DNA from 4 places in the Erwinia sorbitola genome. Region 4 is predicted to be linked to each of the others. Evidence: predicted binding sites of a transcription regulator. Region 4 holds the regulator's gene; each other region holds the start of a gene.
The links. The regulator Fur, encoded in region 4, represses iron uptake genes when iron is present. The targets are predictions, from matches to a motif close to ATAATAATGAGAACNACTATCAA.

Region 1: a site for Fur is predicted at 2,453-2,475, ahead of GN242_RS00615 (siderophore-interacting protein). Genes of this name have one in related genera too.
Region 2: a site for Fur is predicted at 4,918-4,940, ahead of GN242_RS03345 (TonB-dependent siderophore receptor). Genes of this name have one in related genera too.
Region 3: a site for Fur is predicted at 1,365-1,387, ahead of efeU (iron uptake transporter permease EfeU). Genes of this name have one in related genera too.

The regions. Positions count from the first base shown of each region.
Region 1 covers NZ_CP046509.1:138,447-146,052, reverse strand. The annotation lists gene GN242_RS00630 (hypothetical protein) at 1-17, opposite strand, end outside; gene GN242_RS00625 (helix-turn-helix domain-containing protein) at 33-365, opposite strand; gene GN242_RS00620 (LysR family transcriptional regulator) at 570-1,478, shown strand; gene GN242_RS00615 (siderophore-interacting protein) at 1,479-2,378, opposite strand; gene GN242_RS00610 (GNAT family N-acetyltransferase) at 2,575-3,705, shown strand; gene GN242_RS00605 (ABC transporter ATP-binding protein) at 3,734-5,566, opposite strand; gene GN242_RS00600 (cysteine hydrolase family protein) at 5,795-6,322, opposite strand; gene GN242_RS21995 (hypothetical protein) at 6,627-6,704, opposite strand; gene GN242_RS00595 (LysE family translocator) at 6,951-7,583, shown strand; gene GN242_RS00590 (helix-turn-helix transcriptional regulator) at 7,573-7,606, opposite strand, start outside.
Region 2 covers NZ_CP046509.1:735,527-743,132, forward strand. The annotation lists gene lldP (L-lactate permease) at 1-702, opposite strand, end outside; gene GN242_RS03335 (DoxX family protein) at 965-1,399, opposite strand; gene GN242_RS03340 (histidine phosphatase family protein) at 1,576-2,397, opposite strand; gene GN242_RS03345 (TonB-dependent siderophore receptor) at 2,673-4,871, opposite strand; gene GN242_RS03350 (siderophore ABC transporter substrate-binding protein) at 5,218-6,159, shown strand; gene GN242_RS03355 (ABC transporter permease) at 6,160-7,119, shown strand; gene GN242_RS03360 (iron chelate uptake ABC transporter family permease subunit) at 7,109-7,606, shown strand, end outside.
Region 3 covers NZ_CP046509.1:2,627,050-2,634,655, reverse strand. The annotation lists gene putP (sodium/proline symporter PutP) at 1-1,169, shown strand, start outside; gene efeU (iron uptake transporter permease EfeU) at 1,440-2,273, shown strand; gene efeO (iron uptake system protein EfeO) at 2,330-3,457, shown strand; gene efeB (iron uptake transporter deferrochelatase/peroxidase subunit) at 3,464-4,747, shown strand; gene phoH (phosphate starvation-inducible protein PhoH) at 5,288-6,076, shown strand; gene GN242_RS11750 (NADPH-dependent oxidoreductase) at 6,164-6,904, opposite strand; tRNA gene GN242_RS11745 (tRNA-Ser) at 7,164-7,251, opposite strand; gene phoA (alkaline phosphatase) at 7,501-7,606, shown strand, end outside.
Region 4 covers NZ_CP046509.1:3,261,328-3,268,933, reverse strand. The annotation lists gene mtr (tryptophan permease) at 1-162, shown strand, start outside; gene chiP (chitoporin ChiP) at 393-1,796, shown strand; gene GN242_RS14740 (beta-N-acetylhexosaminidase) at 1,869-4,523, shown strand; gene fur (ferric iron uptake transcriptional regulator) at 4,581-5,024, opposite strand; gene fldA (flavodoxin FldA) at 5,420-5,950, opposite strand; gene ybfE (LexA regulated protein) at 6,092-6,373, opposite strand; gene ybfF (esterase) at 6,668-7,432, opposite strand.

The sequences.
Region 1 (7,606 bases), 1.6 Mb from region 4:
TTAACCAACTGTGACATTCAGAGGCTCCGGGATTAATGGTACTGACGGTACTGGATACGGTAATCTCGCGGGGTAACGTTGAAGTGCTTCTTAAACACCCGCTGGAAACACTGCTGAGAAGAGAAACCGAGATCCATTGAAATCGCCATAATGCTTTTGGTGGAACTGACCAGCACAGATGCAGCCTGATCGAGACGGCGGCTGCGTATAAAAGTGGCGAGGGTAATGCCCCGTTGCTCTTTAAACGCACGTTGCAGATGCCACTTTGAGTAGCCTGATTTGGCCGCTACCGTTTCGATATTCAGCCCCTCTTCGAGGTGATCGTCAATCCAGTCCACGATGACGTCGACAATTTCATGTTTCATATTTAGCTCCGCGATGACGGGCGCAAAACGCCCACTCCTGCCTTAAAAGTTCAAGGAAGTTAGTTATTATTTTGATTTTATTGAAGTAATTACGATATGAAAAAAAAGGGAGAACATATCAAAAAAACGTAGAAGGGATGGTATTAGAGCGCTTAAAATAGTTCAAATAGATAGTATTAATCTTTGATAATAGATAAGGGCTATATGTCAGCCAAAATGGATCTCAACCTGGTACGGGTGTTTATCGCTATCTATGAAACTCAGAGCGTTAGCGGGGCCGCTGCGCGCCTGTTTATCACGCAGCCCTCAGCAAGCTACGCCCTGGCACGGCTGCGGGTTGAGACAGGTAACGAGCTGTTTAAACGCAGCCGTAAAGGGATGCTGCCCACTCCGACAGCCAGCCAGCTCTATACGATTTTTAAAAAGTCTCTGAGCAGCATTGAAAAGGCAGTAGCAGACACCCGCAGCTTCGCGCCGGAAACATCCTTTCACAAATTTCGTCTCGCGCTCTCCGACCTCGGCGAACTGCTGCTGCTGCCTGGTCTGGTACAGCATCTGCGCACTCTCGCCCCCAATGTTCAGCTGGAGGTGATCCCGGTGGAGATGCAGAAACTGGATGAATGGCTGCTGACCGGTAAAGTTGACGCCGCACTATGCAGCCGTAACGAGAGCATCTCGCTGGCGCAGCGTGACCGGATTATGGATGAGCGCTACGTCTGCCTGCTGAATTGCCAGCATCCACGCATTGGCGACACGCTGACGCTGGATGCCTATCTGGATGAGCAGCACATTATTGTGTCGACCATTAGCGGCCATTACATGGTGGAGGAGCGGATAAAAGAGTATGGCTTTGAGCGCCGCATCGCGCTGGAAGTGCCACACTTTGCCGCGCTGGGGGAGCTGATTGCCTCCAGCGAACTGCTGGTGACGCTGCCCTCCAGCGCGGCGAAAATCTATGTAGCACGCGGCAACGGACGCGTGATTGAACTGCCCTTTAAACTACCGAATCTTGAAGTATATCTGTACGCACACACCGAGATCGGCGATATCACCGCGAAAACCTGGTTCTATAACACCCTCAGAGACACCAGCCAGCGGCTGATGAAGCGCTGATCAAGCCTGGCGACGCGGTGCGCGGCTCCAGTAAGCCATAAAGCTGATGCTCTCTTTAGAGAGGCCGCAATCGCCCACCAGATAACGGCGCAGCTGCTTCACCGCGCTGGACTCCGCCGCCACCCAGCCGTGAAAACGGCTATCTACACTATCGGCGCGATCCCACAGCAACTCCTCTTCGGCCACATCTTTCAGCTCCTGCTGTTCAGGCGCAGCATCAGGCAGGATCACATGCTGTTTTACCGCACTCAGCAGCGCTTCACCGTGAGACGCCCCGCTCTCTTCACGCGGCAGCCAGTGAACTTCAGCAAACGGATAGTGGCTGAGATCGATACAGTCGCCGCGCTTTGGTACCTCGATAAACAGCTGTAACAGCGGCGGACTGGGCCACTCCGCCAGCTGCTCCAGAATAGCTTTAGCCGCCGGGAAGGCGGTTTCGTCGGCCACCACCAGCGCCCGCTCCACCTTTGGATGAGGGTTCCATTCGTAGCCGCCGCTGTCTGCCACATGCGCACGATTCGGAGCTATCATCTGTAACGCATCGCCCGCTTCGGCCGCCAGCGCCCAGGCGGAAGCGGGGCCTTCAGTACCGTGCATCACAAACTCTATTTCCACTTCGCCCGCTTCAGCATTGACATGGCGGAGGGTGTAAGTGCGGGGGATCGGACGAATTTCTGCGGGCATCCCGGCGATCATCTCCCACCATGCCCCTTCTCCGGTCAGCGCCGATGGGGTGCCGTTAAGCGAAGGAAACAGCAGCTTAATCCGCTGATCCGGCGCATCCATCTTCATCTGCCGTACATCATCACCGCTGAATACGCAGCACAGCATTGAAGGAGAAAGCACCTGCTTACGCGCCAGTACCACATTAAATAAGCGATAACCCTGAACACCCGCCATAAATCCGCCTTGTAAACCTGAAAGCCGCGCACGCGTGACAACGCACATAAGGCCGGCAAGAATAACAAAGCTAAATGATAATGAGAATGAGTATGAGGCTTCTTTACACCTGCATGCGTGAATAACGGATTGATCCCGCCGTGAAAAGCAGTAACGTAGAGCGTTCCCTTCCCTGATAGTCACGCGGAGCACGCCGATGTCCCTCACTCTTCTGACGCAGCTGGCCGATATTCCGGCCAGTCAGTGGGATGCCCTGGCTCCCAACGATCAGCCCTTTTTACGTCATGCCTTTCTCTCTGCGCTGGAACAGAGCGGTGCAGTGAGCGCTGCCAGCGGCTGGCTGCCGCAGCATCTCCTGTGGGTGGAGGATGGCACTATAAAAGCGGCGATGCCCGGCTACGCAAAAAACCATTCGATGGGTGAATACGTCTTCGATCACGCCTGGGCCGAGGCCAGCGAGCGGGCGGGGATCCCCTACTATCCCAAATGGCTGTCGGCGGTGCCTTTCAGCCCGGTCAGCGGCGCGCGGCTGCTGGGCGATGACCAGGCAGCAGCGCAGCTGTTGCGGGCGCTGCCTGAATTCCTCGCAGGGCAGCAGCTTTACAGCGGCCATATTAACTTTAGCGACGAGGGTGTTCGCCAGCGGCTGGAGCAGGATCAACGCTGGCTGCCGCGCCTCGGCTGTCAGTATCACTGGCACAACCGTGGCTTTCGCGATTTCCAGGACTTTCTTGATCTCCTCACCTCACGCAAGCGCAAGCAGCTGCGTAAAGAGCGCGAGCTGGTCGCCAGTCAGGGGGTGGAATTTGTCTGGTATCACGGCGCAGAAGTAGACGAAGCACAGTGGGATTTTGTTTACGCCTGCTATGCCAATACCTACCGGGTGCGTGGCCGCCAGCCCTATCTGCCGCGCGATTTCTTCAGCCTGCTGGCCGAACGTATGCCGGAGGCCATTCGTGTGGTGATTGCCAGCCAGCGCGGAGAGCCGGTGGCGATGGCGTTCAGCCTGGTGGACGGCAACACCTTCTATGGCCGCTACTGGGGCTGCCTGGAGGAGTTCAACCGGCTGCATTTTGAAACCTGTTTCTACCAGGGGATGGAGTATGCCATTGAGCACGGTTTACAGCGTTTTGACGCCGGAGCGCAGGGTGAACATAAGCTGATACGCGGTTTCGAACCGGTGCTGACGGAGTCCTGGCATCTGCTGCGCCATCCCGGGCTGCATGATGCAGTGGCCGATTTCCTGCGTCAGGAGCGCGAGGGGATACGCGCCTGGGCAGAAGAAGCTAAAACGGCGCTGCCGTGGCGGCAGCCAGACGGGCAATAAATAACGCCCGTCGCCCATGCCGAATTAATTACACTTCACCCACAAAACCGCCGGTCTGGTGACGCCACAGGCGCGCATACAGACCCCCTTTCGCCAGCAGCTCGCTGTGATTGCCAATCTCGGCGATCCTGCCCTCATCCAGCACTACCAGCCTGTCCATTCGCGCAATAGTCGACAAACGGTGGGCAATGGCGATCACGGTTTTCTCTCCCATCAGTGTCTCCAGGCTCTCCTGAATCGCCGCTTCCACTTCGGAGTCCAGCGCAGAGGTAGCTTCATCCATAATCAGGATCGGCGCATCCTTCAGCAGCACGCGGGCAATGGCAATACGCTGGCGCTGGCCGCCGGAAAGTTTCACCCCGCGTTCGCCTACGTGAGCATCCAGCCCGCTACGCCCCTGCGGATCGGACAACAGCGGGATAAACTCATCCGCTTTGGCCTGATGGATAGCCCGTTGCAGCTCTTCATCACTGGCATCCGGGCGGCCATACAGCAGGTTGTCACGAATCGAGCGATGCAGCAGCGAGGTGTCCTGGGTGATCATGCCAATCTGTGCGCGCAGGCTCTCCTGGCTGACCTCGGCAATATTCTGGCCGTCAATCAAAATGCGTCCGCCGTTCAGGTCATACAGCCGCAGCAGCAGATTGACCAGCGTCGATTTCCCGGCTCCGGACGGGCCGATCAGGCCGATTTTTTCACCGGGCCGGATGGTCAGCTGGAGATTATCAATGACCGTGCGTTCACCGCCGTAGTTAAAGCGAATGCCGTCAAAATGGATTTCGCCCTGCTGCACGCGCAGTGCCGGAGCCTGTGCCTTATCGCTGACTTTTACCGGCTGGGCAATGGTTTGCAGGCCATCCTGCACCATGCCGATATTTTCAAAGATGCCGTTCACCACCCACATAATCCAGCCAGACATATTCACGATGCGGATCACCAGCCCGGTTGCCAGTGCAATCGCCCCAACGCTTAACAGTGACTGCGTCCACAGCCAGAGCGCCAGCCCGGTGGTGCTGATAATCAACAGACCGTTGAGCGTGGTGATCACCACATCCATACCGGTAACCATACGCCCCTGACTGCGGGTTTTCGCCGTCTGATCGCCAATGGCTTCACGTGCGTACTGACGCTCCAGGTCACTGTGGGCAAACAGTTTCAGCGTGGTGATATTGGTATAACCATCAACAATGCAGCCCATCAGGCGCGAACGTGAATCGCTGGAGGCCACTGAACGGGCTTTAACACGTGGCACAAAGTAACGCAGGCACAGCACATAGCCGACAATCCAGATCAGCAGCGGAATGGTCAGCCGCCAGTCCGCTTCAGCAAACAGCACCAGCGTGGTGATGGCGTAAATCAGCACATGCCACAGGGCATCCACCGCCTGTACCGCCGAGTCACGCAGGGCGTTACCGGTCTGCATAATGCGCTGGGCGATACGTCCGGCAAAATCGTTCTGGAAGAAGTTAAGGCTCTGGCGCAGCACATAGTTATGATGCTGCCAGCGGATCATACTGGTCATGCCGGGGTTAATGGTCTGGTGTACCAGCAGATCGTGCAGGCCAATAAACAGCGGCCTGAAGATGAGCGCCACCGCCACCATCCACAGCAGTTCACTGCCGTGATCGCTAAAAAAGGTGGCGGCGGGAGTGCTGTTTACCAGGTCGATAATACGGCTGAGATAGCGGAACAGCGCCACTTCAATCAGCGATGCAATCAGCCCAATCACCAGTAACAGAGCGAAGCACGGCCACACCTGACGCAGATAGTAGAGATAGAATGCCCAGACGTTGTCAGGGGGCGTCTCCGCCGGGGCATCCCTGAAGATATTGATCATCCTTTCAAAACGGCGATAAAGCATAAAGCAGGCTCACTTGTACCACAGGAAACCTACAGCTTAGTGCATCAGGATCGCGGTCAGATGTCAGTCAGTGCGTTATTAAGGGAAAAGTGCGGTATCAGAGAAAAATAAAACGGCCATGGACAGGCAAGTAAATTCACCTGATCACAGCCGTAAAACAGGCATCAACGCAAGACTGAATTGAGAAACCCGGCGATACCCGAATACTTAACCAGCCCTGCAGATTTCCTAAAAGAACATATCCTTTGTCGCTATCAGCCGTACAAATGGCCCGGCCAGCGTCGTATTGTGATGAGCAATAATCTGTTCTGCCGTCAGCACCGCGCTATCCGTCGTGCTGTGCGCATCGCTCACCAGCACCACCTCAAATCCCAGATCTGCCGCCGCCCGGCAGGTGGTATCAACGCAATATTCCGTTTTCATCCCCACAATGACCAGCCGCTTCACACCGGCATCCTGTAACCAACTCAGCAGCGGAGTTGCGGTAAAACAACATGGCCGGGTTTTGCTGAAACAGCGGTCAGAGTCGGACAGCGGCAGTTCAGCGGCGAGCTGCCAGAGCGTGCTGCCTGCGGCGATCGGTGAATCCGCAGGCCCGGTATGCTGCGCAAAAAACAGCGGTACCTGGCGCGCACGTGCCGCCATCATCAGATGGGAAACGTTGTGCAGTAAACGTGCTTTATCATGGGGAGCCTGCGGGCCGTGCAGTAATCCAGCCTGCATATCAATCACTAACAACGCAGAGGCGTCTGGCATGCTATTTCTCCTGTTACTTGCCTGTTTAAGGCCGGAAACCACGGAGAAAGATGCAACCCCGTCGGTAACCGGCGGGAGGGAAAGGTTTGCTAACTATTCAGACACGCAAACTCGCCACACTCCGCCAGAAGCGGTGGTGGTCGTGGTGGCGGTGAGGAAAAGCTGAGTATTTGGCATAGCCCACAGATTCGCGCAGGAAGCACGATAAGGCAATATTTTTCTACGGTGATTGTCAGAGAAGGTGATAACCATCGGTCCAGTCCCTGACCGACGTGTTATCGAGGGTTTTTCGGTGCTGCCAGGTTTAAAGAACGATGCCTGGCGGTACATGTTTAAAGGTATCGACATACACTCTGAACACGTATTTGAAGAATTTTTTCATGATAAGTTGCTTACAGCTTCTATTGAAAATCGCTATAAAATTATACATACCGGGCGTTTTTCAGGCAACATTTTATGAAGTAGATCACAAAATTGAGTTAATTATGCGTTTAAAAAGATAAACCGTTGCTAAACAGCCTTGCCGCTATGGCGATTAATCCCTGGCACTTTCCGCGCAATTTTTTCCAATATTTCCATTAAATCTCTGAACATAATGGCGATCTCTTTCATTATGGATCGGACGCCAATGCCTTTCTCAAATGGTTTTCTGCTCAGTCTTTCTCTCTGCCTTGATATTGGCGTCGCCAATATTGCGATGATCACCTTAGCCATGCAGCGTGGCTTTTTTCACGGTTTCTGGCTGGGGATCGGCACCTGCGTGGGCGATCTGATCTATGCGATCCTCGCAATGGCCGGAATGGCGGTGTTACTACAGTTCACCCCGGTACGCTGGGTGCTGTGGATCGGCGGGTCGCTGATCCTGCTATGGTTCGCGTGGAAGATGGTGCAAAACGCCATGCGTCCGGCAGCAGCGATGAGCGCCGGAGATATTGGACAGGCGCTCACCATCCGTCAGAATTTTTTTCGCGGTATCTTTCTTGCCATGTCATCACCCACGGCGATCCTCTGGTTTGCAGCGGTCGGCGGTGCGCTGATCTCCCGCTTCAGCAGCGGCGGAACGGCAGCATCAGGCTGGTTTCTCAGCGGTTTTTTTCTGGCGGGTGTCTGCTGGACGATAGTGCTGTGCGCGGTGGGCAGCGTGGGCGGACGGATGCTCGGGGCGAAGATGCTACGCTGGTCATATATCGCCTCGGCAGTGATTTTTTGCTACTTCGCGGCGTATGTCATTATCTCGGGCTATCGCGAATTTATCGGCTGACCATGCGCAGATAGTGATGCGGA
Region 2 (7,606 bases), 2.2 Mb from region 4:
GAATGAACCGCCAGCGACCATGACCGCAGGCCAGGTCTCCTTGATACCGCGCCAGCCATCCATGATAGCCATAATCCAGAACAGGACAATAATCGTCAGGAACGGCAGCTGGCGGCCGACCATCTGCCCGATCTGAAAGCTGTCCAGCCCGGTCACCTGCCCGGCAACAATAATCGGGATCCCCATCGCCCCAAAAGCTACCGGAGCGGTATTCACGATCAGGCACAGGCCCGCCGCATAGAGCGGATTAAAGCCCAGTCCGACCAGCAGTGCCGCAGTAATTGCCACTGGCGCACCAAACCCGGCGGCTCCTTCCAGAAAGGCACCAAATGAGAAGCCTACAATCAGCATCTGTAAGCGCTGGTCGGGAGTGATCGACAAAATTGAGGCACGAATAATATCGAACTGCCCGGTTTTCACCGAAATTTTATAGACGAACACGGCGGCGATAATAATCCATGCTATCGGCCAGAGTCCGTAGAAGAATCCATACGCCATTGAGGCCAGTGCGCGATCGAGCGGCATCCGGTAGAGAAACAGCGCTACCATCAGTGCCAGCACCACGGTGATAGTGGCGGCGAGGTAGCCTTTCAGCTTCAGCTTAATCAGCGCGAAAAAGAAAAACAGAATCGGAATGGCGGCGATCAGGCTGGATAGCCAGATATTGCCCAGCGGATCGTACACTTGTTGCCAGGGTTGCATACAGGATTCTCCAGAGGCGGTCATGATGTGCCCCCTGCTGATTATGGTCCTACCAATTCAGCTATTCGGGGGTGCTTGTTGCAGATAGTTAATATTTTGTTAGCCAAATACAATGAATGTTGTTTGTTTTTTGGTTTTCTGTGGCCGGAGTGGCGATTTATTCAAAAGTGGTAGGACCATAAAAGCCGGTGGCAGAGAAGTGGGAGGAGGTGCAGATAAAAAAAACGCACCGGGGCAGGTGCGTTATGGTTGCCGGGGCAGGTTAACGCCAGGCGCTGTTCTTTAACACTGAATATTTACCGCAGCCCTGCAACAGGATCGCCGCCGAGGCCAGCGCATACAGGGCGATCTCCTCAAGAGCCCAGGCACCAACCGGCGTCAGACTGAAGGTATTCCCGAGATCGGCCAGCAGCCAGGCAACCACCATCGTGCCGATAACGGTCAGGGCAGACAGGCGGCAGAGGATCCCGAAGATCAGCAGCAGCGGTGCCACTACTTCACCCAGCAGTACGCCGTAGCCGATAAAAGCCGGCAGCCCGTGGGCGACCAGCATTCCCTGAATTCCGCCAACCCCGGCATGAAGCTTATGCCAGCCATGGAAAAGCATCAGGCCACCGACCGTCAGCCGCAGCAATAATTTGGCCGCGTCGGGGTGTGAGAACATCTGGTTAAATCGGGTGAGTGTATTAGCTATCATCATTGTTATTCCCGTTTGAGGTATCTTGAGATAATACTCATTCTCATCCTGGGATATATCGCAACTGAGGGAAGCCTTGTCCAAAATCAACAAAATAGGGCGGGGAGGGAACAAGCAGGAAGCGAAAAATTCCTCTGTATGCGGGCCGTTTTAGCCCGCATTAATTATCAGCTAAATTAACTCCGTGGTGCGCTGGCAGCCTTGCCTTGTTTTTCAAGAGCGGCTTTGCCGTCCTTCAGATACTGCATATTGCCTATTTCCGGCACGCTGTACTGACCGTCGTGATAAACCACTTTTACTACGGCAGCATTCTCCAGCGGCTTATTTCTTGCCGGGTTATCGGTTAAACCAGCCATAATAGTCTGAATGGCCAGGCCGGAAGAGACAGCCAGCACCGTCTTATCCCCCTGAGCTTCCGCCTGATCGATCATCGTTTTTAATGCCTCAGAGGTGCGGGCTTTAACCTGCTGAAAAGTTTCCGCCTTGCCACAGCGGTCGGCTTTGGAAATCGCATCGATCTGTTTATCCGTGGTAAGCGCACCGGCTTTAATATGACGCCACAACTCAGCGCCATCTTTCAGGCCCAGTGACTTCGCGGCACCAGCTATCATCTCCGAGTTCGGATAGCCTTCAAAACAGCCAAAGTAGACTTCACGTAAGCCTTTCAGCTCACGCGGCTGGTAATTTTTTACTCCTTCCTGCTGCAAAATAACCCGCAGGGTTTCACGCTGGCGGCCGGCATCACTGGAGTAGAAACTATCGAATTTAATCTTCTTCAACCCTTCGCCAACGTCGCGCGCCATAGTGATACCCTGTTGTGTCAGCGGGCTGTCTACCCAGCCCTGCACCTGCTCTGTGGAGTTGAGCAGAGTCTGACCATGGCGCACAAAGTAGACAGTAATGCTGTCATCCGCTGCCGGAACCGGCGCGGTATAAGCAGCAACGGTTGTGGTGGTTGCTGCGAGTAAGACCAGCCCGGCCATCATCCTTTTTTTCATCATTAAAACTCCTGTATGACATTGAAAAAATCCTGTTTCGGAATAAAAAAAACCCACCCAGATATCCGTGGCTTATAGCGCGATTAATAGCGACTATTTAGCCCTGAATACCCGAGCAGGTTTTGCCTGGATAGATCCAGTAACAATCCTGACAATGTGAATAACACTGTTTAAAAAGCAGATATCTATAAACAGGATTATTTCTTATATAACTGTGATCCTCTTCACGCCCTTATTTTTATGCTTCACCTGACGCTATAAAAAGCATTTATACCTTAAAACGACATCGTGACTCCGGCGTAATAGGCGCGGCCCGGTTCGTTATAGGTGGATGCGCCGTCGTTCTCGCGATAAATCTGTTTATCAAACAGATTACTGACGCCACCCTTCAGGCTCAGATTCCTGGTGAGGGTGTAATTCAGGTTCAGCCCGACTACGGAATAGGCGCCAATTTCTTTGCTGGAAAGTCCGGTGTCTCCTTCAAGGCGGCTTTCAGTGAACTCACGCGGTTTCTGGCGACCGTACAGCGTCCAGTTCAGTTCGGTGGAGAACTTATCGGTGATCTGATAATCCAGCATCGAGTTAATGGTGTATTTTGGAATGATCGACAGCGGGTTACCGGTTTCCTTGTTTTTTGACTCAATCATATAGGTGGCATTGGTGCGCCAGTCGAGCACGTCCTCAACCAGTGGCAGCGTCAGACTGGCTTCCAGCCCTTCCACCACCGCTTTGCCGCCGTTCTCCCATTGCAGGATATTGTAGCCATTCGAAGCCGTACCCAGCAATTCGGTGCCGGAAACGATTTTATTCTTGTAGTCGTTGCGGAACCAGGTCAGGCCCGCTGCGTATCCGTCGGCGGCAAACTCCAGCCCCAGCTCTTTGTTAACGCTGACTTCTGCATCCAGATTATCGTTACCAATCAGATAGCAGCTACCGGTGGCAACCGTGGTCGGGCAGCCGTTGCCACGGGTACTGAGCAGATAGCCTTCGCTGGACTGATAGAGGTTAGGCGCTTTAAACACCCGGGCAATACCCGCTTTCAGCTTGAATCCCTCACCCAGTTCCTGGGAGACGTTTAAGCTGGGGCTCCAGTTGGCACCAAATTCACTGTGGTGATCGAGGCGCAGCCCCGGGATCAGGAAAGTGCCTTCCCATGGCTGGATATTGTCTTCGAAATAGACAGCTGCGGTGGTTGCGCTGTTTTCCGTATTACGATCCGACGGATTACCCGATATATCACCGATCGTCTCACCGCTGGCATCGGTTGCTGACATGGAGGCAGGATCGTCGAGTTTTTCATGATTCCACTCGGCACCAAGGGTGACGGTTTGTTCAATCCAGCGATCAAACGGCACGTTAACTTCTCCGCTGGCACGATAGTTTTGCAGGCGGCTGGTGCTGTATTCGTCGCTGTTAATCATTCCTTCTACACGACCACCCGCTCCCTCTTTCAGGCGCGTGTTATTGGTTTTCTCGTAATTGAAGGCAAGTTTTGAGTCGCCCCAGTCCCAGAAGCCGTTATGGGTCATGCCGTAAGATTGACGATACAGACGATTAGTTTCGGAACCATACAGCGAATCAACCAGCCCGCCCGGACTGATATTGCCGTTACTGTACTGCGTATCCCCTGCGTAGATATTGCCCTGGCGGCTGTAGCCATAGCTGAAATCCATAATCTGTGAGGGCGTGATTTTCCATGAAATCAGCGTATTAATATCTTTATTACGCACCCCTTCGCGGCCAGCGGCATACGAGCCATTCTGTGCCTGGTTGATATCGGCGGCGTCAGCGTCTGTTTTGTTCAGGTTGCCATACAGGCGCATGGTCAGTGCATCGCCTGCCAGCGGGCCGCTCAGGCTGAAGTTGGTGCGCTTGGTGTCGCCTTCTTTACTGTCTTCCGGCTGGTTAGTAAACAGCGAAAGTGAGCCGTGCCACTCTTTGGTCGGACGTTTGGTATGGATGTTAATCACACCGCCAGCGGCACCGGATCCGTAACGTGCAGCGGCCGGGCCACGCAGAACCTCAATCCGTTCAACCATCTCCGCAGGTACCCAGTTGCTGTCACCACGGCTGTCACGTTCACCTTTCCAGCTATAGCGTACTGAGTTACGTGAACTGACCGGCACGCCGTCAATCAGGATCAGCGTGTTTTCCGGACCCATACCGCGAATATCAATCTGGCGGTTATTGCCCCGGCTGCCGTTGGCGCTGTTACCGGTCAGGTTGACCCCGGGCATTTTACGGATGATGTCGGACAAATCGTTAACTGGCGGATTCTTAGCGATATCCTCTGCGGTGATGACCGACACGCCTGGCTGTTGCTTCAGCTCCTGCTCTGCCGTTTTCTGAACCATCATTACGTTTTCATCTTCGCCGTCGGCGTTAATGTCGCCAGCGGCAACTGCCGTACCGGCGATAGTCGCCGTCAATAACAGCGCCAGAGGGTGTAGTCGAAAGTGTCCGTACCTGTTCATCGCATCATCTCATTCTGTATGGTGTTGTAAGAGAATGTGCATGATAACGATAATTGTTCTCGTTTCTATGGTGATTAATACGAATCCATAAAATCTCCACAATTGGCCACTTTTGTCAATAAAAGTAAACGATCGGATTTTATTTCATCTATAACAGCAGGTTATGGCGTTCATCATTTCTTCACAATCTACATAATTGCCGCAAGTTATGAATTTTGGCTTTTTTTTGAGCGCAGAATGACATGTTGTGGCTACCCATTGGCAGACGTAGTCGTTATTATCCGGCAACAAAATCTAACGCGAATCATTCTCATTTTTAATACTTATCTGATTCTCAGGAGAGAAAATGCGCTTCCCTCAGGCTTTGGTTTCAACGCTTTTTTCCATCATGCTGCTCTCTGCCCCCGTGGCTCTGGCAGCAGACGCCGCAACGCTTGAGATCGTTCACGCGCAGGGCACCACTGCCGTGCCGAAAAACCCACAGCGAGTGGTGATCCTCAGCCCGGCAACGCTGGATATTGCCGATGCCCTGGGCGTCAAGGTAATCGGAGTACCGCAGACGAGCGCGCATTACCCGGCGCATCTGGCGAAGTACAACGACTCCGCGTATTTCAATGCGGGCACGCTGTTTGAACCTGATTATGAAGCCCTGAGCAATGCGAAACCTGACCTGATTCTCGCCGGTGCCCGCGCTATCGAGGCCTATGGCAAGCTGAGTGAAATTGCTCCAACAATTTCTCTCGACCTTGATCCAAAGCACTTCGTGCAGAGCCTGACTGAACGCACCGAACAGCTTGGCACTATCTTCGATAAGCAGGATAAGGCCCGCGAAGTCATCGCCGCGTTTAATACACAGATTGCCGATCTGCGTAAAGAATCGACCCACGCCGGAAGCGCCATGATGCTGATGATTAACGGCGGTAAAATTAGCGCCCACTCACCTGGCTCCCGCTTCGGTTTTATCTATGATGTTTTGGGCTTTAAACCGGCTACCAGCTTCCCGCAAACAGGCAAGCACGGTAATGCGGTCTCTCCTGAGTTCATTATGGAAGCCAATCCGGACTGGCTGTTTGTACTGGATCGCGATAGCGCCATTGGCCGCAAAGAGGGGGCTTCTGCACAGCAGGTGCTGGACAACCCGCTGGTGCGTAAAACCAATGCCTGGAAAAAACAGCAGGTGGTATATCTCGATTCCGGTTCGCTTTACATTGCCGGTGGTATTCAGAGCTACAGTAATCTGATGACCCAGGTGAAGCAGGTGCTGGATAAAGCGAAAACTCAGCCGTAAATGAAATCCTTTGCCTTTATTACAGGCCTGGCACTATTGCTGGGCCTGATTGTTTGCAGCCTGTTTGTCGGCGTCAGCCGCGTTACGCTGGTCAGCCTGTGGTCAGATCCGGAAATGCGGGAGATTCTGATGCTGAGTCGCTTTCCGCGCACCGCAGCTCTGCTACTGGCAGGCAGCGCAATGAGCGTGGCGGGGCTGATTATGCAGATGCTGACGCAAAACCGTTTTGTTGAGCCTTCCGTGGTGGGTACCACGCAGTCTGCCAGCCTCGGACTGCTGCTGGTGATGATCGTCAGCCCTGCCGCACCAATCATGCTAAAAATGGGAGTCGCCACGCTGTTTGCGCTGGGCGGAACCGCGCTGTTTATGCTGCTGATTCAGCGTATTCGTATGAAATCCTCCCTGATGGTTCCGCTGGCCGGAATTATGCTGGGAGCGGTTTTCAGCTCGGTGACCACTTTCCTTGCCATGAAATTTGACCTGCTCCAGTCGCTGGGGGGCTGGGAGTCCGGCGACTTCTCCAGCGTGATGCAGGGGCGTTACGAACTGTTGTGGCTGGTGGGCGCGATGACGCTGCTGGCCGCTGTGATTGCCGACCGCTTTACCGTGGCGGGCATGGGACGCGACTTTTCGGTTAATGTCGGGCTGCACTACGGACGCGTGATGCTGATAGGGATGGCAATTATTGCGATGATCAGCGGCGTGGTGATTGTGGTGGTGGGCGTGCTGCCGTTCCTCGGGTTAATCGTACCCAATATTGTCAGCCTGGCCCTGGGGGATAATCTGCGCCGAACCGTACCCTGGGTGGCGTTAATTGGCGCGATACTGGTAATCGGCTGCGATGTTATTGGCCGTCTGATTATTCACCCGTTTGAAATTCCGGTCAGTGCGCTGCTTGGCGTGCTGGGCGCGATCGTCTTCCTGGTACTGATTGTGAGGTCGAAACGCCATGCGCACTGACGCCTCTGTCTCTCTGTCCCCGGGAAAGCGCCTGCTGTTGCTGGCTGCGCTACTGGTGGGGCTGATGGGGATATTTATGACCATCGGCCTGAACGGCAATACCGCTTATATCCTGCGGCATCGCGGGCAGATCCTCGCCACCATGGTACTGGTAGGGTTTGCTTCCGGCATCAGCACGCTGCTGTTTCAGACCCTGACGCGCAACCGAATTCTGACCCCCTCGGTAATGGGGCTGGAGTCACTGTTTGTGCTGATGCAGACGCTGCTGATTTTCGCGCTGGATGTTGGCGGGCTGAGTATTTTTGGCAGCGTGGGGCGTTTTCTTGCGGAAAGTGCGCTGCTGGTGATGTTTGCCACGCTGCTCTACCGCTGGCTGCTGGGCGGTGCCGGGTTGGATCTGCACCGGGTGCTATTGATTGGGCTGGTGTGCGGTACGCTGTTCCGCAGTATCTCCGGACTGATGCAGCGCCTGATGGAGCCAGGTGAG
Region 3 (7,606 bases), 630 kb from region 4:
ATGCCCTCACGCTGCCTGACTATTTCTCCAGCCGTTTTGAAGACTCCAGCAAGCTGCTGCGGGTGATCTCAGCGCTGGTTATCCTGGTGTTCTTCACCATCTACTGCGCCTCGGGCGTGGTGGCGGGCGCACGACTGTTTGAAAGCACCTTCGGCATGAGCTATGAAACGGCGCTGTGGGCCGGTGCCGCAGCCACTATCGTTTACACCTTCGTTGGCGGGTTCCTGGCAGTGAGCTGGACGGATACTGTTCAGGCCACCCTGATGATTTTTGCTCTGATCCTGACGCCGATCATGGTTATCCTCGCCGTCGGTGGCCTGGATGATGCGATGAAAGTGATCGAAGCAAAAAGCCTCGGCAACGTTGATATGCTGAAGAACCTGAACTTTGTGGCGATTATCTCTCTGCTGGGCTGGGGACTGGGCTACTTCGGTCAGCCGCATATTCTGGCGCGTTTTATGGCTGCTGATTCTCATCGCTCCATTCGTACCGCGCGCCGTATCGGCATGGTCTGGATGATCCTCTGCCTGGCGGGTGCCGTTGCCGTGGGCTTCTTCGGTATTGCCTACTTCCAGAACCATCCGGATCAGGCGGGCGAAGTCTCGCAAAACGGTGAGCGTATCTTTATAGAGCTGGCGCGTATTCTCTTTAACCCCTGGATTGCCGGTATTCTGCTGTCGGCAATTCTCGCGGCAGTAATGTCCACTCTTAGCTGCCAGCTGCTGGTCTGTTCCAGCGCGCTGACGGAAGATCTGTATAAGAACTTCCTGCGTAAGGGTGCCAGCCAGCGTGAACTGGTATGGGTCGGGCGTCTTATGGTGCTGCTGGTGGCCGCCATTGCCATTGCGCTGGCGGCGAATCCGGACAACCGTGTGCTGGGGCTGGTGAGCTACGCCTGGGCGGGCTTTGGCGCTGCATTCGGGCCGGTAGTACTGCTTTCTCTGGTGTGGAAGCGCATGACGCGTAATGGCGCACTGGCCGGTATGATTGTCGGTGCGGCAACGGTTCTGATCTGGAAACAGTATGCATGGCTGAATCTTTACGAGATCATCCCGGGCTTCCTGTTTGCCACGATTGCCATTGTGGCGTTCAGCCTGCTGGGCAAAGCGCCATCTGCCGCCGCGCAGCAGCGTTTTGATGCCGCTGAAGCGGAATACCAGGCCGACTAATAATCGTTCTCTGTGCGCTGGCGTTGTCTGATGCCAGCGTATAGGCTTGTTTTCTGCCATTCCCGCTATACGTTCAGGCTCTCTGACGGGGCCTGGCGTTGAGGAACTGCCCGCCCGCAGCTACCTCGAATGCTTTTACCCTCCTCGCAAAACACGAAAATATCTTCCAGCCATCTTGTAATTTAATGCGCGATAATGATAATCAGTATCGTTTTTATTTTACTTATCTTTACGGTTTTTGACCTGATTTCACGCTCTGAGGTGTATGGCATGTTTGTCCCGTTTCTCATTATGTTACGCGAAGGATTGGAAGCGGCGCTGATTGTCAGCCTGATAGCCAGTTATCTGAAACGCACCCAGCGCAGCCAGTGGTTTGGCGCGATGTGGATTGGGGTGTTTGTTGCCGCCGCTATGTGCCTGGCACTGGGCTGGTTTATCAATGAAACCACTGGCGAATTTCCGCAGAAAGAGCAGGAGCTGTTCGAGGGCCTGGTTGCCGTTGTCGCCGTAGTGATCCTCACCTGGATGGTGTTCTGGATGCGCAAAGTCTCCCGAAACGTAAAAGCGCAGCTGGAAGATGCTGTCGACAGCGCATTGCAGAAAGGCAACAGCAGCGGCTGGGCGCTGGTGATGATGGTGTTTCTGGCCGTGGCACGTGAAGGCCTGGAGTCAGTCTTCTTCCTGCTGGCGGCATTTCAGCAGGATGTGGGCTACGGCCCGCCGCTGGGAGCGATGCTGGGCCTCGGTACCGCAGTGGTGCTGGGTATGCTTATTTACTGGGGCGGGGTACGCCTTAACCTTGCCAGTTTCTTCAAGTGGACCAGCCTGTTTATCATTTTTGTCGCAGCCGGTCTGGCCGCCGGGGCGATCCGCGCTTTCCATGAAGCCGGGCTGTGGAATCACTTCCAGCAGCTGGCATTCGACTTCAGCGGCGTGTTAACCACTCACAGCGTTATCGGTACTCTGCTGGAAGGGCTGCTGGGCTACCAGGAAGCGCCAAGCGTCAGTGAAGTGGCCGTATGGTTTATCTATCTGGTTCCTGCGTTGCTGCTGTTTGCTATGCCCGCGCGCACCATTTCGACCTCTGCGCGTACCACGCGCTGATTCTGTCTGGCAGACCACTGGTCTGCCGCTTATAACACTTTAACTGGGATCACTTTATGACCACACACTTTCGCCGCCAGGCACTGAATGCTGCTCTGCTTGCGGCTCTCACCTCGTCCGGTGCTGCGCTGGCTGCCGATATCCCGAAGGTTAACGTTAGCGTGACCGATAAACAGTGTGAGCCGATGACGCTGACGGTTGATGCCGGGAAAACACAGTTCATCATCAAAAATAACAGCCAGAAAGCGCTGGAGTGGGAGATTCTGAAAGGCGTGATGGTAGTGGAAGAGCGTGAAAATATCGCGCCATCCTTCACCCAGAAGCTGACGGCTAACCTGGAAGCCGGTGAGTACGACATTACCTGCGGCCTGTTGAGCAACCCGAAAGGCAAGCTGATCGTTAAAGCCAACGGCAGCAAAGTCAACGATGGCAAGCCTGATGTGCTGCAACTGGTTGGCCCGATTGCTGATTACAAGCTGTATGTCACTAAAGAAGTCGAACAGCTGGTTGCGGGCACCAAAGCCTTTACCGATGCGGTGAAAGCGGGCGATCTGGAGAAGGCAAAAGCGCTGTTTGCACCAACCCGTCAGCACTATGAGCGCATCGAACCTATCGCTGAACTGTTCTCCGATCTCGACGGTGCCATTGATGCCCGTGAAGATGATTTCGAGAAGAAAGCATCCGATCCGAAGTTCACCGGTTTCCACCGTCTGGAAAAGGTACTGTTTGCTGATAACACCACCAAAGGTATGGATAAATTCGCCGACCAGCTGTACAAAGATGTGCTGGATCTGCAAACCCGAATCAGTGAGCTGGCCTTCCCTCCGGGCAAAGTCGTGGGCGGTGCTGCCGGTCTGATTGAGGAAGTCGCTTCCAGCAAAATTTCCGGTGAAGAAGACCGCTACAGCCGGACTGATCTGTGGGATTTCCAGGCCAACGTTGATGGCGCGCAGAAGATTGTTAACCTGCTGCGTCCGCTGGTGCAGAAAGCTAACCCGCAGCTGCTGGCGAAAGTGGACGGTAACTTTAAGAAAGTCGACACCATTCTGGCGAAGTACCGTACCAAAGATGGCTTTGAATCCTACGAAAAATTAACTGATGCCGATCGCACGGCGCTGAAAGGTCCTATCACGGCTTTGGCCGAAGATCTTGCACTGCTGCGCGGTACGCTGGGGCTGGATTAATTATAAATGGCAAAACCTGTTGATGGCGTGGCGTTAGCGTCACGTCGTCGTTTACTGAAAGGGATGGGCATCCTCAGCGGTGCCCTGGTCGTGGCGGGTGGTTGCCCGGTTCATGCGGCCAGTGAAGAGAAAACCTCATCGCCGGGAACCCTGCCACCCGGTGCCCGCCAGGAGCGCCAGCCATTTTATGGTGCTCATCAGGCCGGGATCACCACGCCGCAGCAGGCGTCAATGATGCTGGTGGCTTTTGATGTGCTGGCCACGGACAAAGCCGATCTGGTGCGTCTGTTCCGCCTGTTAACCGACCGTATTGCGTTTCTGACCGCAGGCGGTAAAGCGCCGCTGGTTACCAATCCGCAGCTGCCGCCAATGGATTCCGGGATTCTGGGTGATGATATCTATCCGGATAACCTCACTATTACGGTTTCCGTCGGCACTTCATTGTTTGACGAGCGTTTCGGTTTACAGGGTTTAAAACCGCTGAAGTTGCAGCCGATGACGCGCTTCCCGAATGATTCCCTTGATGCCCGGCTGTGCCACGGCGATCTGCTATTGCAGATTTGTGCAAATACCAATGACACGGTGATCCATGCGCTGCGCGATATTATCAAGCATTCGCCGGATCTGCTCAGTGTACGCTGGCGGCGTGAAGGGTTTATCTCGGATCATGCGGCACGTAGCAGAGGCAAAGAGACGCCGATAAACCTGCTGGGCTTTAAAGACGGCACGGCGAATCCGGACAGTACCGACGGCAACCTGATGGATAATATTCTGTGGGTCAGCAAGGGGCAGGGCGAACCAGCGTGGACGCTGGGTGGCAGCTACCAGGTGGCGCGTATTATCCAGTTCCACGTAGAGTTCTGGGATCGTACTCCGCTGCGTGAACAGCAGACCATTTTTGGCCGTGAGAAACATAGCGGTGCGCCGTTGGGTATGCATAAAGAGCATGATGTGCCTGATTATGCCAGCGATCCGCAGGGCGACGTTATTCCGATGGATGCCCATATCCGTCTGGCTAACCCGCGCACGCCGGAAACGCAATCCAGCCTGATGCTGCGTCGTGGTTACAGTTATTCTCTGGGAGTTTCTAATTCTGGCCAGCTGGAGATGGGATTGCTGTTTGTCTGTTATCAGCACGATTTAGAAAAAGGTTTTCTTACCGTGCAGAAACGCCTTAATGGCGAAGCGCTTGAAGAATATATAAAACCGATTGGCGGTGGATATTTCTTCGTGTTGCCAGGCGTGGCGGACGCACAGCACTATCTGGCCCAGGGGCTGCTGGAAGCCTGATCTTATTTAGCGGATTAATCTTAATCCGCTAATCTTTTGCTGCTCCAGGTAATAAGCGCAATACAATTGATCTGATTAAAAATCACCCATTTACTCTTTCCTGCACCTGCGTTAAAAATAAATTCTCTTTCGTAACTTCATGATAAAAAACAGGTTCATCTAACTGTCATATAAACGGTAAAAAAAATGTTGCTTTTTTTAGCTAATATGAAGAATATGAAATTGCTGTTGATTTTCGCATCGAGTTTTTATGGGTGGAGATAGCGAATGCAGAGATCCCTTAACGGGTTATTAGTCGTAACGTCTTATATCGCAAACATTTGTGAGGAATACATTTCCTCTGTAACTTTCACTTCTTTCACAATCCAACGGCAACTCAACTCCTTTAACCCTTTCCGGTGCACTGCGGGCATGCGCTCTGCTTTGCATTTGTTCCAACGGCCAGACAAGGCTTAAAAGGAAGCCACAACCTCTAAAGCGTTCACGTAATCGCATTGATATAACTGATGCGGGAAATGAAACCAACTGTAAGGTGCCACTATGGGAAGACAGAAAGCAGTGATCAAAGCGCGTCGTGAAGCAAAACGTGTGCTTCGTAGTGATTCACGCAGTCATCGTCAGCGCGAAGAAGAATCGGTCACCTCGCTGGTGCAGATGGGCGGACTGGACTCTATTGGCATGGCTCGCGATACCCGCGACCACTCGCCGATTGAAGCCAGAAATGAAGCTCAGGCGCACTATCTCCACGCCATAGAAAGTAAGAAGCTGATCTTTGCTACCGGCGAAGCAGGCTGCGGTAAAACCTGGATCAGCGCCGCAAAAGCGGCTGAGGCCCTGATACATAAGGATGTCGACAGGATCATCGTTACGCGCCCGGTGTTGCAGGCGGATGAGGATCTGGGATTCCTGCCTGGAGATATCTCAGAGAAATTTGCCCCGTACTTCCGGCCGGTATATGACGTTCTGGTTAAACGTCTGGGATCGTCCTTTATGCAATACTGCCTGCGTCCCGAAATTGGCAAAGTGGAAATCGCTCCCTTCGCTTATATGCGTGGCCGCACCTTCGAAAACGCTGTGGTGATTCTGGATGAGGCGCAGAACGTCACCGCCGCCCAAATGAAAATGTTTTTAACCCGCCTCGGAGAAAACGTCACGGTTATCGTCAATGGTGATATCACTCAGTGTGATTTGCCTGCTCATGTGAAGTCCGGACTCAGCGACGCGATGGCGCGCTTCGAGGAGGATGAGATGATTGGCGTGGTGCGTTTTGATAAACAGGACTGTGTGCGTTCAGAGCTTTGCCAGCGTGCACTGCTTGCTTACAGTTAGTCAGACAGGTCAGACAGAATAGCAGGAGCTGTTATTCTGCAAGCCCCCGTAATAACAAAGCCCGGCACTGTCCGGGCTTTTTTATGCTTATTTATCGATGCCAAAGCCCTGTTTCAAAATTGCAGGCTGCACTTTAGGGAAATAGATATTCTGATAATAGCTGGCGGTGTTATTGCCCCAGTTATCCCCATCGGTACGCCCGGTACTCTGCCAGTGGGCAACCAGTACCTGATTGTAGGCTTTAATCACATCCGGCAGCGAGGCTGAGTCATAACGTTCTTCATGGCGGAAGCCTGCCAGCGACATCCGTGGTTTCTGGACGGCGGGTTCATCAACATAGCCAAGCACAACACCAGCCACCGGGAAGGTCAGCTCTGGTAACTGCAACAGCTCAATCAACGCCTCAGGTTCACGACGGATACCGCCAATTGGCACCACGCCCAGTCCGTGAGAGCGCGCCGCCGTCATCACTGCACCGAGAGCAATGCCAATGTCGGTGGAGCCGGAAATCAGGCTTTCAAGGCTTTCATGGGCAATCTGCTGTTTGTTTTCTGCGGCAATCCCCAGCTGGCTTTTATGCATATCAAACACAAAGGTGATGAAAACCGGTGCCTTAGCAATCCACGGCTGCCCTCCGGCCAGTTCTGCAATACGTGCACGAGTGGCCGGGTCGCGAACCACCACCAGCGAAACCTGCTGCGAGTTTACAGACGTTGGGGCACGCCATGCGGTTTCGATGATGTCATCAAGAATGTGGTCGGCGATCGGCGTATCAAGATAGCTGCGCTCGCTGCGATGGCTTTTCAGCAGTTGGGTAATATCATTCATAGGGAGCCCTGAGAGTAAGGTAAGAAAAATTAAGAAGTTAATTTTAAAATCAGAAAGAGAACATACGTGATATTGATGGGGGGGAGGGTAAGCAGATTGTGCGCCGGATCACACTTTCGTGGTGCGAGGCACGCAATATGTTATGTGTAGCGCAGGTGCGAGGCACGCCTCGTCCCGGGTCGGGCATGCCCGACCCCTACACCGGCGAAATATGCATAAAAAAATGCCTGAACTTTCGCTCAGGCATTCTCTTTGAATATGGTGGTGAGAGAGGGGTTCGAACCCTCGATACGTTGCCGTATACACACTTTCCAGGCGTGCTCCTTCAGCCACTCGGACACCTCACCATATTTTTACTGCCGTCACCCGCAGGGGGCAACGGGGCGCTACTATAGGCAGTAGCGGTTAATGGGTCAAGTAGTATTTTTCCCTGTGCTTCTATTCGCTTAACTCATGAGCAATCGCAAAAAATCATCAACGTACCCGCCGCGCAATGAAATCTCCTCGTCATCTCACTGACACAGAAATGAAATAGTTGTATCGCAGACTGACCACCTGAAATATTAAGTAAAATTTATTCATGGAGATCGCCACAAATGAAACATAAAGCCTTCGCACTTTCCCTGCTCACATCCCTGGTCTGCTCTTCAGCAGTCGCTGATATCGCCACCTATAATCGCGCAGCACAAGGGGATATTACCC
Region 4 (7,606 bases):
CCCGCGCTGCTGGCCTGGCAGGCCCGTCGGCGTTTTACTACGCCAGGATGGCGGGTAAAAGGAGGAATAACTCCGATTGTGCTGGTACTGCTGTTCGGTGCGTTAAATGCGCTGGTTTCACTGCTCTCTTACGCGGGCTGGTTGCCGAAATATGCTGGATAACATTCAAAAATGAAAAATAAATACCATTTGAAACGCAGTGAAAATGGTATTTCTCCTTCCCAATGATCTGTGGCCTGGATCATGTTTTTACCATCATAATTTATTTTTAATTGATAATTCGCGACGCGAAAAATAGTATAGATGCACGGGATATATAAGGCGCTAATTTATCAGGCACCGAAAGTTGTTATTTTTATCGCCCGATAAGAATTAAGAATAGGGATTATTCGATGCTTTCAATTACCTCTGTGCAACGTGCGCTGGCGGCCCCGCTGGTGTTTAGTCTATTTTTACCTGCGGTTTTATATTCTACTCCCTCGATGGCGAGTGGTTTAATTGCTGATTCCTCTCTGAACGGTACTATTTACTACTGGCAGCGGCAGCGCGACCGTAAAGATCTTATTCCTGGCAGTGAGAAATATGGCCAGTATCAGCAGAACCTGCATCATTCAACGTTCAACGGCAGTCTGGATTTTTCATCCGGATATGCGGCTGATATTATTGGCTTTGATCTGGCGCTTTTTGGCGCTATTGAGATGTCGAACAGCGGGCCTGCGGCTCCGAATGAAATTGGCTTCAGTAATGCAAAAACACGCTGGGATGAGCGCTGGAGTGGCGATCGTAGCGGTAGCAGCATTTATAAGGCGGCGGTAAAAGTTAAGTATGAAGATATCTGGCTGCGGGCGGGATATTTACAACCTGGCGGACAAACGCTGTTGGCACCACACTGGAGTTTTTTACCCGGGACTTATCTCGGTGCAGAAAGTGGCTACCGCCGCGACTATGGTGAGGCAGGTGTACTGTCATTTTCTTATATGTGGAGCAACCGCTATAAAGCCCCGTGGTATGAAAATATGTATAACTTCCGCAAGGCTGATGGTGAAACTGGAATACGCTATCTGCATTCCTTAGGTTTTAAATATGACTTCACCAATAAATTGGTCATTGAGGGAGCCTTCGGCCAGGCGGCAGATTATATGGATCAGTATTTTGCCAAAGCATCTTATGCATTTCCACTGATCGGTAATGAGCTGCTCACCAGCTGGCAATTTTATGGTGCGAAGGATAAAGAGCAGGGCGGTAGTGATAATGTCAATGATGTCTATGATGGGATGGCGTGGTTACAGGCACTGACTCTGGCATATAGCGCAGGGCCGTTTGATTTACGTCTGGAAGGTACCTGGGTAAAAGCGGAGGGTAATCAGGGCTATTTCCTGCAACGTATGACGCCGGGTTACGCCTCATCAAATGGTCGCCTCGACGTATGGTGGGATGCCCGCTCTGACTGGAATGCCAACGGTGAAAAAGCGCTGTTTGCCGGAGTGATTTACGATCTGGCTGGCTGGCAACTTCCCGGATGGGGGGTAGGCACTTCCTATGCCTATGGATGGGATGCAAAACCCAGCAGCAACCCGGTATACGATCAGCACAGGCGCCTGAAGGAGTCAGCATGGAATCTTGACTTACTTTATACAATTCAAGGCGGTGCAGCCAAAGGAACGCTATTTAAGCTGCATTACACCCGCTATGACAATCACAGCAATATTCCCAGCTACGGGGGTGGTTACAACAATATTTTCCAGGATGAAAAAGACGTTAAGTTTATCGTCATTGCGCCTTTTACCCTGTTTTGACTCTGTAGCGTGAGGAAAAAGGGCTGGAAATGTAGATGAAATATTCGGTAAGCGACAAGGAAGGATGCAACTATGAACAATAAAAAAATCAGCCTGTTAGCCCTGGCTGTCGTTAGTTTCCTGGGGAGCAGTGCGGTTCCTGCCAGTCAGAGTCTGGTCAATCAAATCAGTCACTTTGGTGTTCGCTATGAGGTCACTGATAACCAGGCCGCTCTGCACGGGGTAGACTGCGCCGCGCTGGGGGCCGACTGGGCTTCCTGTAACCGCGCCACAATTACGCTCACGAACAATGGCCCGACAATCACCAGTAAAAACTGGGCGATTTATATGAGTAATGTGCACAAAACGCTGGCCGTGGAGAGCGATCAGTTTCGGATGGTGCATATTGTTGGTGATTTGACCCGACTGGAGCCAACAGAAAAGTTTGCTGGTATTGCGGCCGGTGCGTCAATTGCCATTCCGATCGTCAATGAATACTGGCAGTTGTTTATCACTGATGTCATGCCACGCTGGTATGTGACATCGGGGGATGCCAGCCCACAAATCATTAAGGTTACCGATACCGAAGACCTCACCAGCTTTGTGGCACCTTTTGGCGACCAGTGGAAAAGTAAGGCTGAGGATAAAAATATCCTGATGCAGGCTAACAGCCGGTTTACGAAAAATCATGACATCAAACAGTTGGCACCTGATGATCTGCGCGGTCAGATTACCCCCACGCCACTAAAGGTTGTGATAGCAAAAGACGATGCCGACCTTAGCAACGGCGTCCACCTTGAGCTGGCAAGCCTGCCAGCCGAGCGTGCGGAAGCGGTCAGACAGCGTTTTTCGCTGCTCGGTATCAGCCTGAATAAGGCAGGGTATCCGGTGAGTACCCGCATTGATCCGGCAGCGCTAAAGGATATTCCTGCGCAATCGGGTGCCTATCGTCTGGTTATCAATAAAGATCGGGCTGAGGTGACTGGCTATGATGAGCAGGGCGTTTTCTACGGGCTGCAATCGATTATGTCACTGTTACCGGCGGACGGCAGCGGCCGCATTGCCACGCTGAAAGCTGATGATGCTCCTCGGTTTGCTTACCGGGGCATCTTCCTTGATGTAGGGAGAAATTTTCACAGTAAAGCGGCGATCCTGCGGATGCTTGACCAGATGGCTGCCTGGAAAGTTAACGTCTTCCATTTCCATCTGACCGATGATGAAGGCTGGCGTATTGAGATCCCCGGCTTGCCTGAGCTGACCGAGGTTGGCGGCCGGCGATGCCACGATCTCAAAGAACAACGCTGTCTGTTACCGCAGTTAGGTTCAGGGCCGTTCAGCGATAATAACGGCAGCGGCTATTTCAGCCGCCAGGACTACATTGAGATTGTGAAATTCGCTAAAGCACGCGGGATTCAGGTTCTGCCAGAGGTGGATATGCCTGCCCATGCTCGTGCGGCGGTGATCGCCATGGAAGCGCGCTATCAGCGTTTGAAAAAGGCCGGACAGGATAAACTGGCGTCAGAATACCGGCTGGTCGATCCGGAGGATGACTCCAATACCACCTCAGTACAGCTTTACGATCGCACCAGCTATCTGAATCCCTGCCTGGATTCATCATTGCACTTTGCCGATAAAGTTATCAGTGAGATTCAGCTTATGCATCACGAAGCGGGGCAGCCGCTGCGCAGCTGGCACTTCGGCGGTGATGAAGCCAAAAATATCCGTCTTGGTCCAGGCTACACCGATATCAAACGCCCGGAAGCGGGTAAAGGCCAGCTTGATATGAGCAGAGAAGATCTGCCATGGGCAAAATCTCCGGTTTGTCAGGGGATGATCGCCTCAGGAAAGGTAAGCGATCTTGCTCATCTTCCCAGTTATTTTGCACTTAAGGTCAGCGGTTTGCTGAAACAGCATGGCATTAACCGAATGCAGGCATGGCAGGATGGATTAAAAAATGCCGAAGATGCTCACGCATTTGCCACGCCAGAGGTCGCAGTTAACTTCTGGGATACGCTTTACTGGGGTGGTTTCGATACGGTAAATGACTGGGCAAACAAGGGCTATCAGGTGATTATTTCCAATCCTGACTATCTCTATATGGATTTCCCCTATGAGGTGAACCCGCTCGAAAGAGGATATTACTGGGGAACCCGTTTCAGTGACGAGCGGAAAATGTTCAGTTTTGCACCGGATAACCTGCCACAAAATGCGGAAACATCCACAGACCGTGACGGCCATTATTTCAGCGCGAAGTCTGATAAAGCCTGGCCGGGTGCAGCGGGTATGTCAGCCCAGCTGTGGAGTGAAACGGTGAGAACTGATGACAATATGGAATATATGATGTTCCCGCGTCTGTTCTCTCTGGCTGAACGGGCCTGGCATCGTGCCTCCTGGGAGCAGGATTATCAGGCGGGTAAAGAGTATCGGGGCGGTGAGACACACTGGGTTGACCAGCAGGCTCTGCTTCTGGACTGGCAGCGGTTTGCCAATATTCTCGGTCAGCGTGAGTTGGCGAAGCTTGAGAAGCACGGCATCAGATACCGTTTGCCGGTGCCAGGGGCGCGTATTGTAAGCGGAAAGCTTGAAGCTAATACCGCTTTACCTGGGGTGGAGATAGCGTTTAGCACTGATGACGGGAAGAGCTGGCAGCGCTACGACAGGCAAAACCCACCGCTGGTTAAACCTGGGGTGAAAATCCGCAGTGTCAGTGCCGATGGGCAGCGTTTCAGCCGGGAGGAGTCACTGTAAAACAGGTATAAAAAAACCGGTGGTAAACCACCGGTTTTTAACACTGAGTCGTACAGATTATTTATCGTGCAGAGTCTCGTCTTCACGGCAGTCACCCAGCGCACAGTGGCCATACAAATACAGGCTATGATTGCTAAGTTTGATACCGTGACGCGTAGCGATTTCACGCTGACGCTCCTCAATATATTCGTCTCTAAACTCAATGACTTTACCGCAGTCCAGGCAGATCAGATGATCGTGGTGGTGCTGCTGGGTCAATTCGAAAACGGATTTACCGCCTTCAAAATTGTGGCGGGTAACGATCCCCGCGTCATCGAACTGGTTCAGCACACGGTAAACCGTGGCCAGACCGATCTCTTCGCCCATATCAATCAGGCGTTTGTACAAATCTTCCGCACTGACGTGATGGCCCTCTGGTTCCTGAAGCACTTCCAAAATTTTCAGTCGGGGAAGCGTGACTTTCAGGCCGGCCTTCTTTAATGCGGTGTTATTGTCAGTCATGCGGATATTGTCCTGTTACTTTGCTAGTCACTTAGTGGCTGTAAAGCCCTGAACATCGGTCAACGCTAAAGATGAGTGCGTTTCAGTATAGAGCTGATACTGCGAAATGAAAACCTAAAGGGATGCCTGAAACCGCAAGGGATGTAAGGATAAGTGTCGTTACATCCAGGGAAGCGCGCGTCCGAATTATGCCGGGTCAGCATTTCGATTTACACCATCTCACCACTCTTTGAGCGACTCACATTCTCAAAAAGTGGGGCAGGCGCTGAGTAAGCGGGTAACCGATGGGGTTATTGTACAGTTTTGCAGATGAAAGTTACAAACATGTATCTATTACTTCTATAGGAAAAACCACTTGCTTGATGTGAGATAGCTCCCACATCAAGCGGGTGTGGTTATGCTTCGATGATATCTTTCAGCTGAAGTTCATCAGAAATTTGTTTTACCCACTTTTCAACGCGCTCGTTAGTGAGTTCTGGCTGACGATCTTCATCAATGGCAAGACCAAGGAAGTGGTTGTCATCTGCCATGCCTTTAGAGGCTTCGAAGTGATAACCCTCGCTTGGCCAGTGGCCAACAATCACGGCACCATTTGGCTCAATAATGTCGCGAATGGTGCCCATGGCATCGCAGAAATATTCGGAATAGTCTTCCTGATCGCCACAGCCAAACAGCGCTACCAGTTTACCAGTGAAGTCGATCTCTTCCAGCGTCGGGAAGAAGTCATCCCAGTCACACTGGGCTTCACCGTAGTACCAGGTAGGAATACCAAGCAGCAGAATATCAAAGGCTTCAAGGTCTTCTTTGCTGCTTTTAGCAATATCACGAACTTCTGCAACATCTTTCCCCAGTTGCTTCTGGATCATTTTTGCAATGTTTTCGGTATTGCCTGTATCGCTACCAAAGAAAATGCCGACGAGTGCCATGAGTTTAATAACCTCTTGAATCTTAATGATATGGTGACTGCTGATTTTTTAGCAGATATCGCTAATGATAACAGACCGTCGTGAGCGGATAAATCAGTAATGCTGTCAGTTTTGTCGCTGAGTGCTAAGGCCCCGATACAATCAGGACTGGTGGCGTTGCAACTGTTCCAGCAGCATCTCTTCGATCAGCTCACTGCGGCTCATATTGCGCTCCAGCGCCAACTGATTCAGGACATCAACCGCGTCACTGTTCATTTTTAGCTCGACACGCTTCAGGCCGCGCACTTTATCGCGTTTGAGCTGGTTGCGTTTGTTGATACGCAGCTGCTCATCACGCGTCAGCGGATTAGTCTTGGGTCGTCCCGGACGCCGTTCATCTGCAAACAGATCGATCGTCGTGCGGTCCGTGTTCTCTTTTGCCATAGGAATCGTAATACTGAAGGCTGGATTGCTGATGAATAGGGCCGTTATGCCGCCTGATAAGGCGCAGCGGCAAAATTTTAGCGCGCCATCATACCCCAGCGAAAGAGGTGACGACAATCATTTATACCCTTGATACTTCAAGCCGCACCTGCGCTGGCTGCCTCGATTCCACCGGTCACATCGTTATCAATGCTCCAGGGGAGTGATAGCCAGGCCGTCCGTCAGCGCCAAAAGTACGCTCGAAGAGGAGGCCCGGATTATTGTGAGGATAATCATTGGCGTAAATAATCGTTTTTACAACGCTAAAAAACGACGGATTGCGCGCAAAACCGCATCTGGTTTTTCTGCATGTACCCAATGGCCGGCACCAGCAATAACATGCGCGCGTGCCTGCGGGAACTGGGTCAGCAGCGCATCACGATACTCGTCGGCGACGTAGGGCGAGCGATCTCCGCGGATAAACAGAACAGGTTTATCCCAGGTGGCCAGCGGTTGCCAGCCGATAATCTTGTCATAACATGCCAACAGCACCGGAACGTTAAAGCGCCATTCACCGTCGTGGAATGATTTAAGCAGAAACTGAATCACCCCTTCTTCATCGATCGTCTGGCGCATCAGCGCTGTTGCATCACTGCGCGTGGTGATACCGGCCTCGGTGACTGCATTCAGTGCGGTAAAAATATTGTCGTGATGGCGGGTGCTGTAGGCAACCGGTGCAATATCGATAACCACGATCTCAGCCACCCGATCGGGAGCCAGCGCGGTCAGGGACATGGCGATCTTGCCGCCCATTGAGTGCCCAATCACGCTGAAACGATCGATCTCTAGTTCGTTAAGCGTATCGAGGACGTCCTGCGCCATCAGCGCATAATCCATCTCTTGCGCACGCGGAGACAAACCGTGATTACGCACATCGATTTGAATCAGACGGCGATCGTCTTTTAATCCCCTTGCCAGTACGCCGAGATTATCCAGGCTACCAAACAGGCCGTGGATCAACACCAGCGGAAGTCCTTCGGTGGCGGATTGTTCAGTTTGCAGGCGGAAATTCAAATTCATAGTGAAAGTTCTTACAGTTGGCATGAAGGCTTAGGGTATCATGGATTTTACAACTTCTGCCGCTGGTGCAAATAGCAGGCATGATCCTTTTGCGGCATATTCCTACTTTTGCCCTGAAACGGGTCTGGCGCTACACCCCGGCAGGATTTAACTTTATAATCCTGATGTTAGAAC